Regions from separate parts of the Pectobacterium araliae genome, predicted to be linked through region 2. Evidence: predicted binding sites of a transcription regulator. Region 2 holds the regulator's gene; each other region holds the start of a gene.
What was found. The regulator PhoB, encoded in region 2, activates phosphate uptake and scavenging genes when phosphate is short. The targets are predictions, from matches to a motif close to CTGTCATAAAACTGNCNNAT.
Positions count from the first base shown of each region.

Region 1 (6,056 bases), 540 kb from region 2:
GGTGTGGCCTATGATGCCGATATTGATGTAGTGAAAAAGCTGTTAGGCGATATTGTTGCTGCCGACGATCGTATTCAGCATGACAAAGGTGTCACGATCCGCCTGAATGAAATGGCAGCATCATCGCTAAATTTTGTGGTGTGGGTATGGACGGCCAACGGCAATGCACAGGCGGTGTACTGGGATCTGTTGGAAAGCTTTAAACGCGTGCTAGACGAGCATCGTATTGGCATTCCTTATCCGCAGATGGATGTACACCTGCATAAGGTTCAATCCGCAGCGGAGCAGCCAGAGTAAACCGGCTGATATAAGCCACTCAATATGCATCATGTCGCGCTATCGGCATGGTGCATTGTCAGAAATCGTCCTCTCATCTTAACGGTGCTCGTTTAAATATCGAGATTCTGGGGCGACCACGGTGCGAGGTATCCCTGCGGGAACCTTATCACCGTGTTTCCCCTAACTCCATGCTTAAGTGAGCAGCATTACCTCTCATCGTGCGTTTCCTTCCTTTAATTCAGAACATTAGCGTAGCTAATGTGGCGTTAGAATATTCAATTTCACTTATTTAATCGGCTTTCATACACTCCCCCGCGATAACAACAAACGGTGTAGGAGAGAAGTATGTGGGCGGTGTATTTACAAGGCGTTCTATTAGGCGTGGCGATGATTCTGCCGCTGGGACCACAGAATGCCTTTGTGATGAATCAGGGAATTCGCCGTCAGTATCATCTGATGGTGGCGCTGTTATGTGCCTTGAGTGATGTTGTATTGACTACCGTTGGTATTTTTGGTGGCAGTGCCTTGCTCAGTCAATCTTCACTGTTATTGGGGGCGGTGACCTGGGGCGGTGTTGCGTTTCTGCTCTGGTTCGGCTGGGGGGCAATGAAAACAGCCTTCAGCAAAAATACTCTCCTCGCCAGCGCAGAAGTGATGAAACAAAGCCGCTGGCGCATTATCGCGACAATGCTGGCGGTGACCTGGCTTAATCCGCATGTCTATCTGGATACCTTTGTGGTGTTGGGAAGTTTGGGGAGCCAGTTTGCGGATGACGACCGACGCTGGTTTGCGTTAGGAGTCATAACAGCTTCCTTCACCTGGTTTTTTGCGCTGGCGTTATTGGCGGCCTGGTTGGCTCCGTGGCTGAATACGCCTCGGGTACAGAGAGCTATCAATTTTTTTGTTGGCGTGGTGATGTGGGGAATTGCCTTGCAGTTGGCACGCCACGGTTGGCAATAGTGGTTAGCAATAAATGAAATCACTTTTACGCTATGTTTCAGAAATTCACCTATATTGTGTGGAGTCAGTAATACGTTATGTTGTCTGGTAAAGGATACCTTCTTGTATCTTTCATTCTGGAATGTGCTGTGCCGACGCAGGAAAAATCTGCTGGGTCACATGCGTGACGAAACATAGGTAAGGAGAGAGTGTGAAGCGAGGTATGATGAGGCTCAATGCACTGGCGCTGGCCGCTGCGATAGGATTTGGCGGTGTGTCGATAACCGCGCAGTCTGCGGAATTGCCGGATGGCCCGCATATCGTGACGTCAGGGACATCCAGCGTAGACGCAACACCGGATATCGCGCGTCTGGCGATTGAAGTGAGTGTGTCATCGAAAGATGCGGCGGAAGCGAAAAAGCAGGTCGATGCTCGCGTTGCACAATATTTTGATTTTCTGGGTAAAAACGGCATTGAGAAAAAAGATATTAATGCTGCCAATTTACGCACACAGCCAGAATATGACTATCTGAAAACAGGGGGATCGGTGCTGAAAGGCTACCGTGCCGTGCGTCAGGTGGAAGTGACATTGCGTCAGTTAGATAAACTGAATGAACTGCTGGATGGGGCGCTGAAATCGGGGCTGAATGAGATTCGCACGGTAGAGTTAGGCGTGGCTAACCCAGAAGCTTATCGTGATGAAGCGCGTAAAAAAGCGATTGAGCAGGCGACGAGTCAGGCCGCGGCGCTGGCGCAGGGCTTCAACGCTAAACTGGGGCCGATCTACAGCGTTCGCTATCACGTTGCCAACTATCAGCCGATGCCAATAGCTCGGATGTTTAAAACGGCAGATGCGGCGGTACAAACCGAAGCGGCACAAACCTATGAACAACAAACCATTCACTTTGACGATCAGGTGGATGTCGTGTTTGAACTACAGCGTGCGCCGTAATGACGGCGTAAACATAGTGATAATACCCACAGGCCTGCTCAGACAGGCCTGTTTTCGTTTAAGTATCACTTTTCCTGCACGTTATGACTGCCGTAGTACCTGACGGCCGTGTGCGAGCAGGGCATCCGTCACTTTCCTCATCATCCGGCTTTCTGGTGCGAAGCGATGCCAATAGAGCATCCGACGTTGAAATAGCCCCGGCGTCAGGTCGATTAGCTCGTTATTAGCCAGTTCTCTCTCGATTTGCAGGTGCGGGATCATACAGCAGGTTGTGCCCTGTCGTGCTAATTGAACAAAGGCTTCCGACGAGTTCACGATATGGCAGGGAACGCTGCCTGGCGACAAATCAAAGTTCTGCTGTAAAAAAGCCTGATGCATATCATCCAAATGGTCAAAGGCGACCGCAGGCGCTCGCAGCAGCGCTGAACGCGTCACGCCATTCGGGAAATAGCGGGCGGCGAAGGCTGGAGATGCGACGAACAGGTAATCCAGCGCACCCAGTTTATCTACCAGACAGCTTGGCAGCGGCTGAGACTGAATACTCACCGCACCCACCACTTCACCTCGGCGCAGCCTTTCCTGCGTGCGCGTTTCATCTTCTACCTGCAAGTTGAGGCGAATCGGTGAATCGACCAGCACTGGCTGTAACGCCGGTAGCAGCCAGGTTGCCAGACTGTCGGCGTTCACCGCCAGCGACAGCAGCAGCGGGATATCGCTGCTGGTTTCATTGCCCAACCACTCTTCTTCCAGCAATTCTACCTGATGCAGCAGCGCCAGCAGCTTCTGCCCTTGTTCCGTCGGGCGAGGGGGAATGGTTCTGACCAATAGCGGCTGGCCGAACAGATTTTCCAACTGTTTAATGCGTTGTGAAACGGCAGATTGGGTAATACACAACTTCTGAGCCGCGCGTTCAAAACCACGCTCGCGGATGACGGCATCCAGAGCCTGAAGCGTTCGATAGTCCGGGCGTTTCATGAAATTCAAAATCCTCTGAATGAGTCCGTTTTTTTCACTATGCCACATTTTGTTGATTTGCCATGCAGAAATCTTATTTTGGCTGTTGTGTGCAATCACGATTCAGCACGCTGCGTGTGGCACGGTACGCGTGAGATAATGCAGCAATGGGGTGATGAATTTGCACGCTTTCCCCAACGTGCATGTTCTATAATACGCACACGTTTTCGTATATTGATTCTACAGGCCAGAAGCAGATTATGACGCAAGATGAACTGAAAAAAGCAGTGGGATGGGCGGCGCTCGACTATGTCCGCCCTGACACCATTGTGGGAGTAGGAACCGGATCGACGGCAGCACACTTTATTGATGCGCTGGGTTCGATAAAACATCAAATCAAAGGTGCGGTTTCCAGCTCGGATGCCTCAACGGAAAAGCTGAAAAGTCTGGGTATTCCCGTTTTTGATGCCAATGATGTGGATTCGCTCGATGTTTATGTCGATGGCGCGGATGAGATCAACGGGCATATGCAGATGATCAAAGGCGGTGGGGCAGCGCTGACCCGTGAGAAAATCATTTCTGCCCTGTCGCGTCAGTTCATCTGCATTGTTGATGCATCCAAGCAGGTTGATGTGCTGGGCACGTTCCCGTTGCCCGTTGAAGTCATCCCAATGGCGCGATCTTACGTGGCACGTGAACTGGCGAAGCTCGGTGGGCAGCCGGTCTATCGTCAGGGTGTCGTGACGGATAACGGCAACGTCATTCTGGATGTACACAACCTGAATATCATGAATGCCGTTGCGGTAGAAAACCACATTAATGGTATCGCGGGCGTGGTGACCGTTGGGTTGTTTGCTAATCGCGGCGCAGATGTTGCGTTAGTCGGCACCGCCGAGGGGGTAAAAACCGTCGTTAAATGAGCTCGCGATCGTTCTGACGTGATGAGCGGCCTACGTTCCACGTCAGAAATTTTTTAGCTAAAAAAATCTATTTAGTTAACGGCTCATTTTTGGTACTTAATATCACATTTTCTTATTTTATTTACCGCCGATATGGCGATGTATCTCTTTGGCAATATTTTTTGCCATAAATCAGGCGCGTTTCTCTGTGGCGCGATTCGGGCGAAGCAATCGTTTGTATTGCTGACTGCGTAATTTTTGTTATGTTGGCAGAAGTTATTTAGCTCTCTGTCACATTTGAAGTCTGAAAATAAGGTCGGGAAATGGCAAAGGTATCATTGGAAAAAGACAAGATTAAGTTTTTGTTAGTGGAAGGCGTGCACCAGAGCGCGTTGGACAACCTACGTGCAGCCGGTTACACCAACATCGAGTTCCATAAAGGTGCGCTAGATCCTGAGGCGCTGAAAGCCTCCATTCGCGATGCGCATTTTGTGGGTATTCGCTCGCGTACCCACCTGACAGAAGAAATTTTTGCTGCTGCGGAAAAACTGATCGCGGTAGGGTGTTTCTGTATTGGGACGAATCAGGTTGAGCTGTCGGCCGCGACCAAACGCGGCATTCCGGTATTTAATGCACCTTTTTCCAATACCCGATCCGTGGCAGAAATGGTGGTCGGCGAAATGCTGCTGATGCTGCGCGGTATCCCGGCAGCGAACGCGAAAGCGCACCGTGGTATTTGGCACAAACTGGCTGTGGGATCGTTTGAAGCTCGGGGCAAAAAACTCGGGATCATCGGTTACGGTCATATCGGAACCCAGTTGGGCATTCTGGCTGAAAGCCTGGGTATGCACGTTTACTTCTATGATATCGAAAGTAAACTGCCGCTGGGCAATGCGCATCAGGTGCGCCACCTGTCCGACCTGCTGAATATGAGCGACGTGGTAAGTCTGCACGTGCCGGAAAATGATAGCACACAGAACATGATGGGCGCTGAAGAGCTAGCCCTGATGAAGCCGGGTTCAATCCTGATTAATGCTGCCCGTGGTACGGTGGTTGATATTCCCGCACTGTGCGACGCGCTGAGCAGCAAGCATCTGTCCGGTGCGGCGATTGACGTATTCCCACAGGAACCCGCAACCAACAGCGAACCGTTCCTGTCACCGCTGTGCGAGTTTGATAATGTGCTGCTAACGCCGCATATCGGTGGCTCCACGCAGGAAGCACAGGAAAATATTGGTGATGAAGTCGCCGGAAAACTGGCGAAATACTCAGACAACGGTTCCACGCTGTCTGCGGTGAATTTCCCAGAGGTGTCGCTGCCTGTTCACGGTGCACGCGCCAGTCGTCTGCTGCACATCCATGAAAACCGTCCTGGTGTGATTACCAAAATTAACCAGATCTTTGCTGAGCAGGGCATTAACATTGCTGCACAGTATCTGCAAACGACGCCTGAAATTGGTTATGTGGTCATTGACGTCGAAACCGACGGTGCGCAAACGGCACTGCAACTGATGAAAGCGATTCCTGGCACTATTCGTGCCCGTCTGCTGTTCTGATGTGTGATTGATTAGTGCGTTATTAATCAGCCCCTTTCGGGGCTGATTGCGTTATTACAGCGCGATAACGATCTTGCCGCGCATATGCCCTTCTAATACTTTATCGTGAGCCTGCTTCAGCGTATCCACCGTTAACCCTTGCAGTGCTTCGCTGGCGGTTCCCTGAAGTTTTCCTGCATCAACCAACTGTGCCACTTCGTACAAAATGTTCCCTTGTTCCGCGATATCCGGGGTGGTGAACATGCTGCGGGTAAACATAAGTTCCCAATGCAATGCCGCACTTTTGAGTTTTAGCTGCGTTTGGTCGAGCGGATTTTTGTTTTCCACGATGGTACAGATGTGCCCCATCGGTGCGATCAGCTTGCTGATGGCATCCCAGTGGCCGTCGGTATCGTTCAGGCAGAAGATATAATCGACCTGTTTGATCCCCTCTTTTTCTAGCTCATCCACCAGATTACGGTAATCGACGACCTTGTG
Region 1 covers NZ_AP028908.1:577,671-583,726, forward strand. Annotated here, with positions in the region: gene mscS (small-conductance mechanosensitive channel MscS) at 1-297, shown strand, start outside; gene argO (arginine exporter ArgO) at 625-1,239, shown strand; gene AACH44_RS02640 (oxidative stress defense protein) at 1,445-2,170, shown strand; gene AACH44_RS02645 (LysR family transcriptional regulator ArgP) at 2,252-3,145, opposite strand; gene rpiA (ribose-5-phosphate isomerase RpiA) at 3,385-4,044, shown strand; gene serA (phosphoglycerate dehydrogenase) at 4,347-5,579, shown strand; gene AACH44_RS02660 (zinc-binding alcohol dehydrogenase family protein) at 5,634-6,056, opposite strand, start outside.
Region 1: serA (phosphoglycerate dehydrogenase) is a predicted target of PhoB. The motif match lies at 4,206-4,225, and genes of this name have one in related genera.

Region 2 (6,056 bases):
AGCGCCTGATAGCGTTCGATAGCGGGATGCTCGGTCGAACCACATAGCGGGCACGCCTCTCCGGCCTGTAGCCGTTGGCGTTCGGCTTCCAGCTTAACGATACGTTCTTCCTGCCGGTACACCGTTTCCAGATCGACCAGATGCTGGCTTCGTTGCTCATGCTCGGATTGCTGATGTTTCTTTAAGATTGCTGACTGGCTGATATGCTCTTGTACCTCATCCTGTTTGGCGAGGTACTGCTGCTTGCGAACATGTAGACGCTGGAACTGGTCGCTGATTGTCGCGAGCCGTTGGCGTTCAGCACGCTGGTCAATGTGTTGATTAAACTGGTGTTGCAGGACGGAAAGCGGCTGATGGGCTTCCTGATGCTGCCGTGTCTCATCGTGTTGCGTGAATTGCTGGCGGGCTGCATCAACGACCGCTTGTTGTTCACGCTGCTGTGCCGCCAGCGTCACCGTCTCTTGCTGTAGCGCTGCCGATTGTGCGGTATGTTGCGCCTGTTTTTGCTTCAGATTTTGCTGATCGTCCTGAATCTGGCGCAGTTGCCGAAACTGGGTGCGCCACAGAGGAAGTTGTTCTCCCCATTGCTGATGATGCGCGTATTGCTGACGGTAAAACTGGATCTGTTCAAGCTGTTGTTTAGCCTGCTGTTGTTCCTTCGCTGTCTGCGTTTGTTTGCTTTCATCGGCGTGCAGACGAGTCTGCGTTTTTGCCAGTTCATCCTGTTGCTGCGTTTTTTGCTGCTCCAGCGTGGTAATGCGGTGGTCAAGCGGCACAACCTGTTCGTTGATCACCTGCTCTTGCTGTTGTCGTATTTGCTTGTGCTCACTAACGTCCTGCTCTGCTTTTTCTTCCTGCTGGCGTAGCGCGGTTAACGTCACCTGCTCGGTGGCCTGCTTCTCGGTCAGTTGTTCAATCTGCTGGGAGAGTGCAAAGGACTCCTGTCGATAGCGCTCTTTTTCCTGGTGTAGTGGCCTCAGTTTTTCTGCCGGTTCGCTGCTGGCTAATTTGTCGAGCTGCGGCTTGGCCTGCTGAATAGCCGATTCGGCACTTGCATGTTGCACCTGCGTGTTGGTGAGTTGCGCCTGCCGCTGCGTCAATTGCTCAAACCAGCGCAGCGTAGTCAGTGCTTGCTCACGTTCGGCGTTGGCCTGTTGCTCTTGCTGTAGCAACTCGGCAAGCTGTACTTCCACCTGCTGACGCTGCTCATCGGTCAATAGCTGAATACCTGATGCACGGGCCTGTAGCGTGTTCAACGCGATGTTTGCCTGTTTGTGCTTGTCATAGACGCGCTCAGAAATCAGGCCATAAATATCTGTGCCAGTCAGTTCCTCCAGCAGTTCCGCTCTGTCGTCTGCTTTCGCGTTTAGGAACGCGGCAAATTGCCCCTGTGACAGCATCATAGATCGTGTAAAGCGTCCGAAATCCAGCCCGGTGAGCTGTGTGATCATCTCTTTCTTATCATTGAGCTTTTCACACAGAATCTTGCCGCCTTCAATGAGTGCGAGTTCAGCCTTCGGGGACTGTAAGTTACCTTCAGGGGTATTTCTTGCCCGACGCTGGCTCCAGAAAGCACGGTATCCCACGCCTTTAACTTCAAATTCGACCTCGGCGAGGCACTCCGCGGTGTTGCGCGTCATCAGGTCATTATTGCCTGCGGAAAGCTGACCCAACCGTGGTGTTTCGTGATACAGCGCCAGACAGATGGCATCCAGCAGCGTGGTTTTTCCTGCGCCAGTTGGGCCGGTAATGGCAAACAAGCCGTTGCTGGAAAAGGGCTCCTGCGTGAAGTCGATCTTCCATTCGCCTTTCAGCGCGTTGAGGTTTTTTAAGCGCAGACTGAGGATTTTCATTGGGCAGGCTCGCTATTTTCCAATTCATTAATAACCTGAGTAAACAGCGTGCGAACGCGCTGTTGGCGACCCTCTTCCATTGCCGTCTCCGTTGCCAGACGACGCTCAAAAACGTCATATACGCTCAATTCGTCCAGCGTTTCCTTGTCCTGTTGTGTAATTGTCTGCATACGCTGTTCGCGCGTGCGACGTAGCAGAAGCACCTCAACGGGCAGGTTCTCAGTCATCGCTTGAACGCGTTTTTGCATGTCGCTCAGATAATCCTGTGTACTGAGTTCGATATCCAGCCAGACGGGTTTATCGCCCTGATAGTTCTGGAAAACGGACAGTTGTTGCTCAATATCGCTCAGACTGCCTTTAATCAACTGCATCGGCTGGGTTACGGGAATGGGCAGTATGTCTATTTGCGGTGGCGTGTCTGGTGCAAAACTCACCAGACAGATGGACTTCTCGCTGTTGAGTTCATCAAAACTTAGCGGGATAGGCGAACCGCTGTAGCGAATGTGCTCACTTTGTGTCACGCGCTGTGGGCGGTGAATATGCCCAAGTGCAATGTAATCCGCAGGGGGAAAAGCTTGAGCAGGGAAGGCATCGAGTGTGCCAATATAGATCTCGCGCACGGATTCTGAGGCGGTTGCGCCAATCGTCGTCAGATGGCCGGTTGCAATAATCGGCAGTGGCAGGCCAAGCTCGTCGCGTTTTTGGCAAGCCAGTTGATAGCACTGCTGGTAGTGCTCGGTAATCGCTTCCTGTAGCGCCAGCTGTTTTTCATCACCGGATTGTCCAGCTTTGCTGGTTAGCACATCACGCGGGCGTAAAAAAGGAATCGCGCAGAGCAGGGCACCGGGCTGCCGCTGACGGTTTTCCAGCAGGAGTACCTGCTGGGCGGGATCGTCGCTGGCACAGGCAATGACGCGCGTATTCAGGCAGGCCAACAACTCGCGCGATTCATTCAACATTGCGACGGAATCATGGTTGCCGCCGAGAATGACAAGTTGGCAGCCTGTGCGCTGGAGTTCTACCACGAAGCTATAATACATTTCCCGTGCATAGCTGGGGGGCGAACCGTTATCAAAAATATCACCTGCGACTATAATGGCATCGACCTGATGGTGTTCCACCTGAGCGATAAGCCAGCGCAGAAAAGCCTGATGTTCAGCGGCGCGGCTTTTGGTATAAAAGTATTGCCCTAAATGCCAATCGGCTGTGTGGATAATGCGCATCGTGTTCTCTCGATATTCATGCCGCGTGGCGTTGTCATTATTCATGATGTGAAAGAGGGCGTTGTCGCTATAGCGCTTTGTCACCGTAATGCCATGATTATATATAGCAGGGATGACGGCTGTCGCGGTGGAATCAAGAGTTTGGAAAGCGGCTCGAAAAATCAGATGTATGCGCTGTAACACCAGACGATGAGTGGCCGTGTGTTTTTCATAAATCTGTCATAAAACTGACGCATAATGCCTTTCGCCTGCTAACAGCGACGATGATTAACGACAGGATTAACAATGGCAAAACGCATATTAGTCGTGGAAGATGAAGCACCAATTCGTGAAATGGTTTGCTTTGTACTGGAACAAAATGGCTATCAACCAGTGGAAGCCGAAGATTATGACAGTGCGGTCACGCAACTGTCAGAGCCGTTCCCAGAGCTGGTGTTATTGGACTGGATGCTGCCAGGCGGTTCGGGCCTGCAATTCATCAAGCATATGAAACGCGAGGCGCTAACGCGTGATATCCCGGTAATGATGTTGACCGCGCGTGGCGAAGAAGAAGACCGCGTGCGTGGGCTTGAAGTGGGGGCGGATGATTACATTACCAAGCCGTTTTCGCCCAAAGAATTGGTGGCGCGTATCAAAGCCGTGATGCGCCGAATTTCACCGATGGCGGTGGAAGAAGTGATTGAAATGCGTGGCCTGAGCCTCGATCCTTCCTCGCATCGGGTGACCACCGAAGAGCACGCGTTGGACATGGGGCCGACGGAATTTAAACTGCTGCATTTCTTTATGACGCATCCTGAACGTGTTTATAGCCGGGAACAGTTGCTGAATCACGTTTGGGGCACTAACGTTTATGTTGAAGATCGTACTGTCGATGTCCATATTCGTCGCCTGCGTAAAGCACTGGAAACCAGCGGACATGACAAAATGGTGCAAACCGTTCGGGGAACGGGCTACCGTTTTTCAACGCGTTACTGAGGTGATCGTAACCGGAGAAACATTAACGTGCTAGAACGTTTATCCTGGAAAAGGCTGGCATTGGAGCTGGCTTTTTTTTGTTTGCCCGCGTTGCTGCTGGGGCTGATTTTTGGCTATTTGCCCTGGTTTCTGCTGGTCGCCGTATTAGGCTTACTCTGCTGGAATTTTTATAACCAGCTTAAACTCTCTTATTGGCTGTGGGTTGACCGCAGCATGACGCCACCGCCCGGCCGCTGGAGCTGGGAGCCGCTATTTTATGGACTTTATCAGATGCAGTTGCGGAACCGACGCCGACGCCGAGAACTGGCGCTCCTGATCAAGCGGTTTCGCAGCGGTGCCGAATCCTTGCCGGATGCCGTGGTGATCACCACCGAAGAAGGGACGATCTTCTGGTGTAATCATTTGGCGCAGCACCTGCTCAATTTTCGCTGGCCGGAGGATAACGGTCAGAATATCCTTAACTTATTGCGCTACCCCGAGTTCACGAATTACATGAAAGGACAGGATTTTAGCCGTCCTCTCACGTTGCAGTTGAATAATTCCCACCATGTTGAATTCCGTGTGATGCCGTATTCTGAAGGGCAACTTTTGATGGTGGTGCGTGACATTACGCAAATGCATCAACTCGAAGGCGCCAGACGTAACTTTTTTGCCAACGTAAGCCATGAACTGCGTACGCCGCTGACGGTGTTGCAGGGTTATCTGGAAATGATGCAGGAAGAAACGCTGGATGCCGCACTACGCGGGAAGGCGTTGAATACGATGCAGGAACAGACTCGACGCATGGACGGGCTGGTCAAACAGCTGCTGACCTTGTCCCGCATTGAGGCGGCGACGGCGATCGATCTGAATGAAAAAGTCGATATTCCGTTAATGCTGCGCGTATTACAGCGTGAAGCGCAGACGCTGAGTCAAGGGCGTCATGAGATCGTCTTTCGTGTGAATGAAAATCTCCGCGTGTTTGGTAACGAAGAACAGCTGCGTAGTGCAGTATCCAACCTGGTGTATAACGCAGTCAACCATACGCCAGCGGGGACGCGTATCGAAGTCTGCTGGCAGAAGATCCCACAGGGGGCGCAGTTTCAGGTCAGCGATAACGGGCCGGGGATTGCAGCCGAGCATTTGCCGCGCCTGACTGAACGTTTTTATCGGGTGGATAAGGCGCGTTCGCGACAGACTGGCGGTAGCGGGCTGGGGCTGGCGATTGTTAAGCACGCACTTAGCCATCACGATTCCCGTTTGGAGATTATGAGTGAAGACGGTCTGGGATCGCGTTTTGTCTTTACGTTGCCGAATCGGTTGATTGTCCCTACCTCTGTGGCTGAAAATACGGCGAAACCTTCTGCCTGACGGAAAACGTTATTCATGATAGTCGCCACACGTATCGCAGTTGCTTTTTTACTGCTGCTCAGTGCGTTTTGCTCCGCGCAGCCCCGTCAAATGCTGGCGGGTAATCTCTCCAGCGCGGGGTCAGACACGCTGGCTAATCTGATGGCTTTTTGGGCGGCGGATTTCAGCCAGCATTATCCGAATGTGAATTTACAGATTCAGGCTGCGGGTTCGTCCTCTGCACCTACGTCTCTGGCGTCGGGTGCCGCCCAGCTCGGGCCGATGAGCAGAGCGATGAAGGCCAGCGAAATTGAGGCGTTTGTTCAGCACTATGGCTATCCGCCGCTGGCGGTGCCAGTGGCGATGGATGCGCTCGTCGTATTGGTTAATCAGGATAACCCGCTGTCTGGACTAAATTTGTCACAGTTGGATGCTATCTTTTCGATTACGCAGCGCTGTGGTAATCAGCAGCCGATAAAACAGTGGGGCGATCTCGGGTTACGCGGTAGCTGGGAGAAACGCACGCTATTACGCTATGGGCGAAATTCTGCCTCAGGAACCTATGGGTTCTTTAAACAAAAAGCGCTATGTCGCGGCGATTTCCTGCCTCAAGTCAATGAATTGCCAGGTTCGGCGTCCGTTGTACAAGCGGTTGCGGCATCAACGGATGCGATCG
Region 2 covers NZ_AP028908.1:1,122,581-1,128,636, forward strand. Annotated here, with positions in the region: gene AACH44_RS05010 (AAA family ATPase) at 1-1,853, opposite strand, end outside; gene sbcD (exonuclease subunit SbcD) at 1,850-3,076, opposite strand; gene phoB (phosphate response regulator transcription factor PhoB) at 3,362-4,051, shown strand; gene phoR (phosphate regulon sensor histidine kinase PhoR) at 4,079-5,401, shown strand; gene AACH44_RS05030 (PstS family phosphate ABC transporter substrate-binding protein) at 5,417-6,056, shown strand, end outside.

Region 3 (6,056 bases), 1.2 Mb from region 2:
CGTCCCGGCAACTGCCGAGGATAATACGTGCGTGGTGGAAACCGGCATACCGGTGTAGCTGGCAACGCCAATCGACAAGGCCGCAGTCACCTGTGCCGACACCCCCTGTGCGTAGGTCATACCTTTCTTGCCAATCTTCTCGCCGATGGTGACCGCAACACGTTTCCAGCCCACCATTGTGCCCAAGGAGAGCGCCAGTGCGACGGCAACGATGATCCAAAGAGGCGCATATTCAACCGTCTGAAGCATATCTTTACGCAGGTTGCTCAGGTAGCGCTGATCTTCGCCCGATGTTTCTGGCAGCTTGACTACCCGATCCATCGTATCCGAGATGCACATCAGCAGGCGACGCACTCTGCTGCGATCGTCAGGGTTCAACTGGTCGTAGCTTTTCAGGTTACTCAGCAGGCCCTGTGTGCGCTCAATCGCAATCATTACGCGTGAACTGTCACAGTGGAACTCTTTCTGGCCGTTGCCGGGAATCGCATTTTCTGGCGCAGGAACCACGGGGTGAGACAAGTCAATGACGTGTGCTAACGCATCGCCATGCTGCTTGTAATATTCCTGTAAATTGACAACGGCATCACGTGTCCGGCTGATGTCATAGCCCGATGCGTTCATGTTGACAATAAACCCGGCTGGCGCGACGCCAATCAGCACCAGCATAATCAAGCCGATACCTTTCTGACCGTCGTTTGCACCGTGAGAGAAGCTCACGCCAATCGCCGATAAAATCAGCGCGGTACGCGTCCAGAATGGCGGCTTACGTTTGCCGTCCTGCTTTTCGCGATCGACGGGCGTCAGATGCACGCGTTTGCGCTTTTTACTGTTGTTCCAGAACCGACGCAGTACCAGCAGCATCAACCCTGCAACTACCATCCCCACAATTGGCGATAGCAGCAGTGACAGGAAAATGCTGATCATTTTCGGCACGTTCAACGCATCCACGATGGAGGTATCCGTCAGCAGTGCGTTGGTCAAACCAATACCGATGATGGAGCCAATCAACGTGTGAGAACTGGAGGCAGGAATACCAAAATACCAGGTACCCAGGTTCCAGATAATCGCGGCCAGCAGCATGGAAAAGACCATCGCCAGACCATGCGCCGAACTCACGTTCAGCAGTAAATCCGTGGGGAGAAGGTGAACAATTGCATAGGCCACGCTCAGGCCGCCCAGCAGTACACCGAAGAAATTAAAGACACCCGCCATAACAACGGCAAATTCTGCACGCATGGCTCGGGTATAAATAACGGTGGCGACGGCATTCGCAGTATCGTGAAAACCGTTAATGGCTTCGTACATCAATACAAACAACAAAGCCAATATCAACATCAGGCCGGTGTAGTAATCCAGTCCGGCAAATAAATGTAGCATAAACGTTAGGCCATTTAGTGGTCATGAACGCGGCGCATTATCGGCGACAAGCAGGGGTGGGGAAAAGGAAAATATGACATTTTTTTGACTTAAAATGTGACGAGCATCGACAACAAAACCACTTAATCATTATAAATCAATTAATTATATATTTTTACTAAAACATGCAGATTGTTACGCTGGTATCGAACAAGAACCAACACTACAATTTGCCGCCCCAATGGCCCATTTGCCTGCGGTAATCAATCACTCATCGGAGAAATGCATTGTGGAACAGTTTGACGTTGTCATCATTGGTGCTGGTGCAGCAGGCATGTTTTGTGCCGCACAGGCGGGACAGCGTGGGCTGCATGTTCTATTGCTCGATAACGGCAAGAAGGCAGGGCGTAAAATATTGATGTCCGGCGGCGGGCGCTGCAACTTTACCAATGTGTATACGGAACCGGCCGCCTATCTGTCCCACAATCCTCACTTTTGTAAATCGGCACTGGCGCGTTATACCCAATGGGATTTCATTAGTTTGGTCAACAATCACCGCATCGCTTACCACGAGAAAACACTTGGTCAGCTATTCTGTGATGACTCCGCACAGCAAATTGTGGATATGCTGGTAACAGAGTGCGAGCAGGCTAACGTCACGCTTCGTTTGCGCAGTGAAGTCGCCTCGGTGGAGAAATCAGACGATCGGTTCACCATCCACCTGAGCAACGGTACAGCATTCCAAGGCGCATCACTGGTCGTTGCCTGCGGCGGCTTGTCGATGCCCGGTCTGGGCGCAACGCCGTTCGGCTACCAGCTTGCCGCGCAGTTTGGTATTAACGTACTCCCAACCCGCGCCGCGCTTGTTCCCTTTACGCTGCACAAACCGCTGCTCGAACAGTTGCAAACGCTCTCCGGCGTTTCTGTCCCTACCGTCATCACCGCAGAAAACGGCGTGACGTTCCGTGAAAATATCCTGTTCACACATCGTGGGCTCTCTGGTCCCGCCATTTTGCAAATTTCCAGCTACTGGCAAGCGGGTGAATCCGTCACCATTAACTTGCTACCCGGACACAATCTCACCCAGCTTATCAATGATGAACGCAGTGCCCATCCAAACCAAAGCCTGAAAAATACGTTGGCACAGTGGCTGCCTAAACGACTGGTTGAATGCTTGCAAGCACTAGGACAACTGCCGGATGTGACGTTGAAACAGCTCAACAGCACACAGCAGCTACAAATTGAACAAAGCCTGCAACAGTGGCGGGTACAGCCAAATGGTACGGAGGGTTACCGTACCGCCGAAGTGACGATCGGCGGCGTCGACACCCGCGCCCTGTCTTCCAAAACCATGGAGGCCAATTCAGTGCCAGGGCTGTATTTCATCGGTGAAGTGGTCGATGTAACTGGCTGGCTCGGCGGCTATAATTTCCAATGGGCGTGGAGTTCAGCATGGGCCTGCGCGCAGGCTCTGCCTTTTAGCAAATAGGCACTATAATAACCTCTATTCAGCGCTCTCCTTTAATTAATGGAGAAAGGGACGTCTCTACATAGGCCTCTGCTGCCAGAAAGGAGATGTGAATGAGCCCCAGACGTAGTGAACGTAAAATTAACATGTTGCAGTTACTGACGGCAGGTATGCTGCCACTGCTGCTGGGATTGCTGTTCACTTTTGTAGAATCCAGATTAATGGTAAAACGCGATTTGGAAGCCACTGCGCAAATCGCAATGAATCATGCTGAGAATATTTCGACACAGGCGTGGAAGATGGTGGATCGCCTCCAGCACTTTCATGGTCAGTCCTGTGATGCCATCGGTGGTGAGCTGCAACGCCTTGGCTCGATTTTTCCTTACTTTCGTGCGATCGGCGTTATCCATAATACCGACGTCTACTGCTCTTCAACGTTTGGCAACGCACTGACGCCAATAAGTCGCGTCATTCAACAACCGCTACCGGATACCGATTCTGAACGCTGGAGCCTGTCAATTGCAGGCTCAGATAACGTGAGAGCACGCCCTGCAATCATCTTCGTCCAGATGCCCCTCACGGGTTATGGCGCTTACACCATGGTTGACGCGCAATACCCGATCGATCTTATGATGGCGATTAGCCAAACCCGCGGCTATCAGCTTACACTGAAGATCGGCAACGGCCACCCCATTCAAATTGGTCAGATAATTACGCTCAACTCAGGCTTATTTTCTACCTCAGCGCTTGAAATAAAATCGAACTATTTCCCGATAACCCTTACAGTTATCGCACCAACCTCTCAATCTGTCGCGAACTGGAAGCAGGCGTTCTTTACGTTCTCGCCGCTGGCAATGGTTCTCTCCCTGCTCTTCTTTGCAATGATGTGGTACTGGCAAAAACGTAAATTATTATTCCGCGACGAGCTCCGTAAAGGCATCGCCAAAGGCGAATTTTCCGTCTATTACCAGCCCATCTATAATGCAGAATCGCAATCCTGCATCGGTGTTGAGACCTTACTGCGATGGCAGCGCAGTAATGGACAGTGGATCAGGCCCGATATATTTATCTCCGCCGCCGAAGCAGAAAGCATGATTATTCCCATCACCCGGCATTTATTTGATCTGGTCGCAGCCGATATCGCCAGTTGGCAGGTAAAACCCGGATTTCACCTGAGCCTTAACGTCGCAGCCGAGCATCTGCATCATCCAAATTTCGTTTCAGACGTACATCGCTTCGCAGAAAAAGTTGCCTCTCATTCATTAAGCATTACGCTGGAACTGACAGAACGTAACCTCATCAGCAACGGTCCTGAAGTCATACAGCGCCTGCATCAACTACGTGAAGATGGCTTTATGATCGCCATCGATGACTTCGGCACCGGGCACTGTTCACTCTCTTATCTGCAAAACTTTCCGCTGGATTGCCTGAAAATCGATCAGGGATTCGTCTGTGCCATTTCATCGCCGGATGAAGAAGCCCCTATTCTTGATGCCATTATTAATTTGAGCCATCGCATCAAACTTCAATCCGTAGCAGAAGGCGTAGAAACCGAACAACAGCTCATATATTTACAACAGCACGGCGTTAAATATATACAGGGATTTCTTTATGCAAAGCCGATGAACAATGAATCGTTACTGGTATGGCTGCACTATCATAGTAATAAATCGATAGAAAGTTTTATGAATAAAAACGAAGAAAGAGAAAAGAAAAAATAACCGGCAGAAGCTTGTCCGCCGGTATTCTATAATTGGCAAATCAGAAACGATAACCGACGCCAATATTAAAGGCGTCTACACGCGTTTCATAAATCTTCGTACCTTCGTAGCCAATATCTATCGCCCAGTTTGCTACTGGTGTGATTTGAATACCCGCACCATAAGCAAAGCTGGATTTGCTTTCACTACCCGATTCACGGACAGCATCGCCCTCTTCCCAACTGGATTTACCGCGCCCAATACCCGCTAAACCATAAACGCTGACATAGTCATTAAAGCGGTAGGATGGGCCAGCCATGAGTGAATAGTATTTCAGCTTATAAACATCACTGCTTGAATTCTGATAATACTCTGTTTGCTCCGCGCTCACATAAGTGAAAGAACCAATAATGCCAAGATCGGAATCACCCTGATAATGGTATTTGGCTGTAATCCCTTTTGGATCTTTAAAGTCATCGACTTTCGCCTGAGCATAACCCAAAGATACCGTTTGTGTCGCCTGAGCAGCAGACATTCCCATGGCACAAGCAATCAGAGTGGAAAGCAGCAGTGTTGTTTTTTTCATGATAGAAACATCTTCCATGTTTGAATAAAAAGACGATTTCAACAAAGCGAATATATAAGCATCACGAATGTTGACCGCACATAAACTTACATTTAAATACGACAAGGTAAAGTCTGCCTTATTTTCAAACAACCGAAATTGTTTTTATTTAAATCATTAAAAAACAGAATGATAGGTATTATCTATGGTAATTAACGCGCGGTTTTTCACGCTATTTTTGGGAATATTCTTAACTAAGGATAGAGGAAATATGGAAATTTTCGACGCCAAAGAATACTGAGATAAAAACCTGTATTTATAAAGGGAAATTTTCACAAATGACTATTTTTTTAATAGTGACTATTTTTTAAACGGATAGTATAAATAGACAATGATTGAAATAGAAGAAAAAGGGGGGGGGAAATACTGAGAAATAAAGTGGTCGGCGAGAGAGGATTCGAACCTCCGACCCACTGGTCCCAAACCAGTTGCGCTACCAAGCTGCGCTACTCGCCGAATGCGGGCGCATATTACTGCTACCTCATTGAAGCGTCAATATCTTTTTCACAAAAGGATTCCAGCTGCCGTTAAAGTATCCATCCCTTGTATTTACAGCCTGAAACCGACGTCCTTGTCCGTGATTCATGTCAATCAGCAGGTTTCTGACACCAGTTATTTTTAGGGTTAATACCGCCATCAGGCGATGTGTATCCCACACATCCCAGAATCGTGTCAAACAGCTCTTCATGGCGATGTGTTTTGCCAACGCGCTGCTGAGCTTTCAACTGCTCAAACGCATGCAGATTATCGGTGTCAGCCAAAAATTTATCCGAGATCCATACCATCATCGGTGAACGGAACTGCTCGGGTGGTGCCATCTCACGCGGCGTGCCGTGCAAATGGTAGTTATCATCGATAGATTCACCGTGATCGGAGGCATAAAACACGATCGCTTTCTTATCCCGAA
Region 3 covers NZ_AP028908.1:4,538,972-4,545,027, forward strand. Annotated here, with positions in the region: gene pitA (inorganic phosphate transporter PitA) at 1-1,377, opposite strand, end outside; gene AACH44_RS20585 (NAD(P)/FAD-dependent oxidoreductase) at 1,646-2,845, shown strand; gene AACH44_RS20590 (EAL domain-containing protein) at 2,938-4,545, shown strand; gene AACH44_RS20595 (Ail/Lom family outer membrane beta-barrel protein) at 4,586-5,242, opposite strand; tRNA gene AACH44_RS20600 (tRNA-Pro) at 5,529-5,605, opposite strand; gene eptB (kdo(2)-lipid A phosphoethanolamine 7''-transferase) at 5,737-6,056, opposite strand, start outside.
Region 3: pitA (inorganic phosphate transporter PitA) is a predicted target of PhoB. The motif match lies at 1,449-1,468, and genes of this name have one in related genera.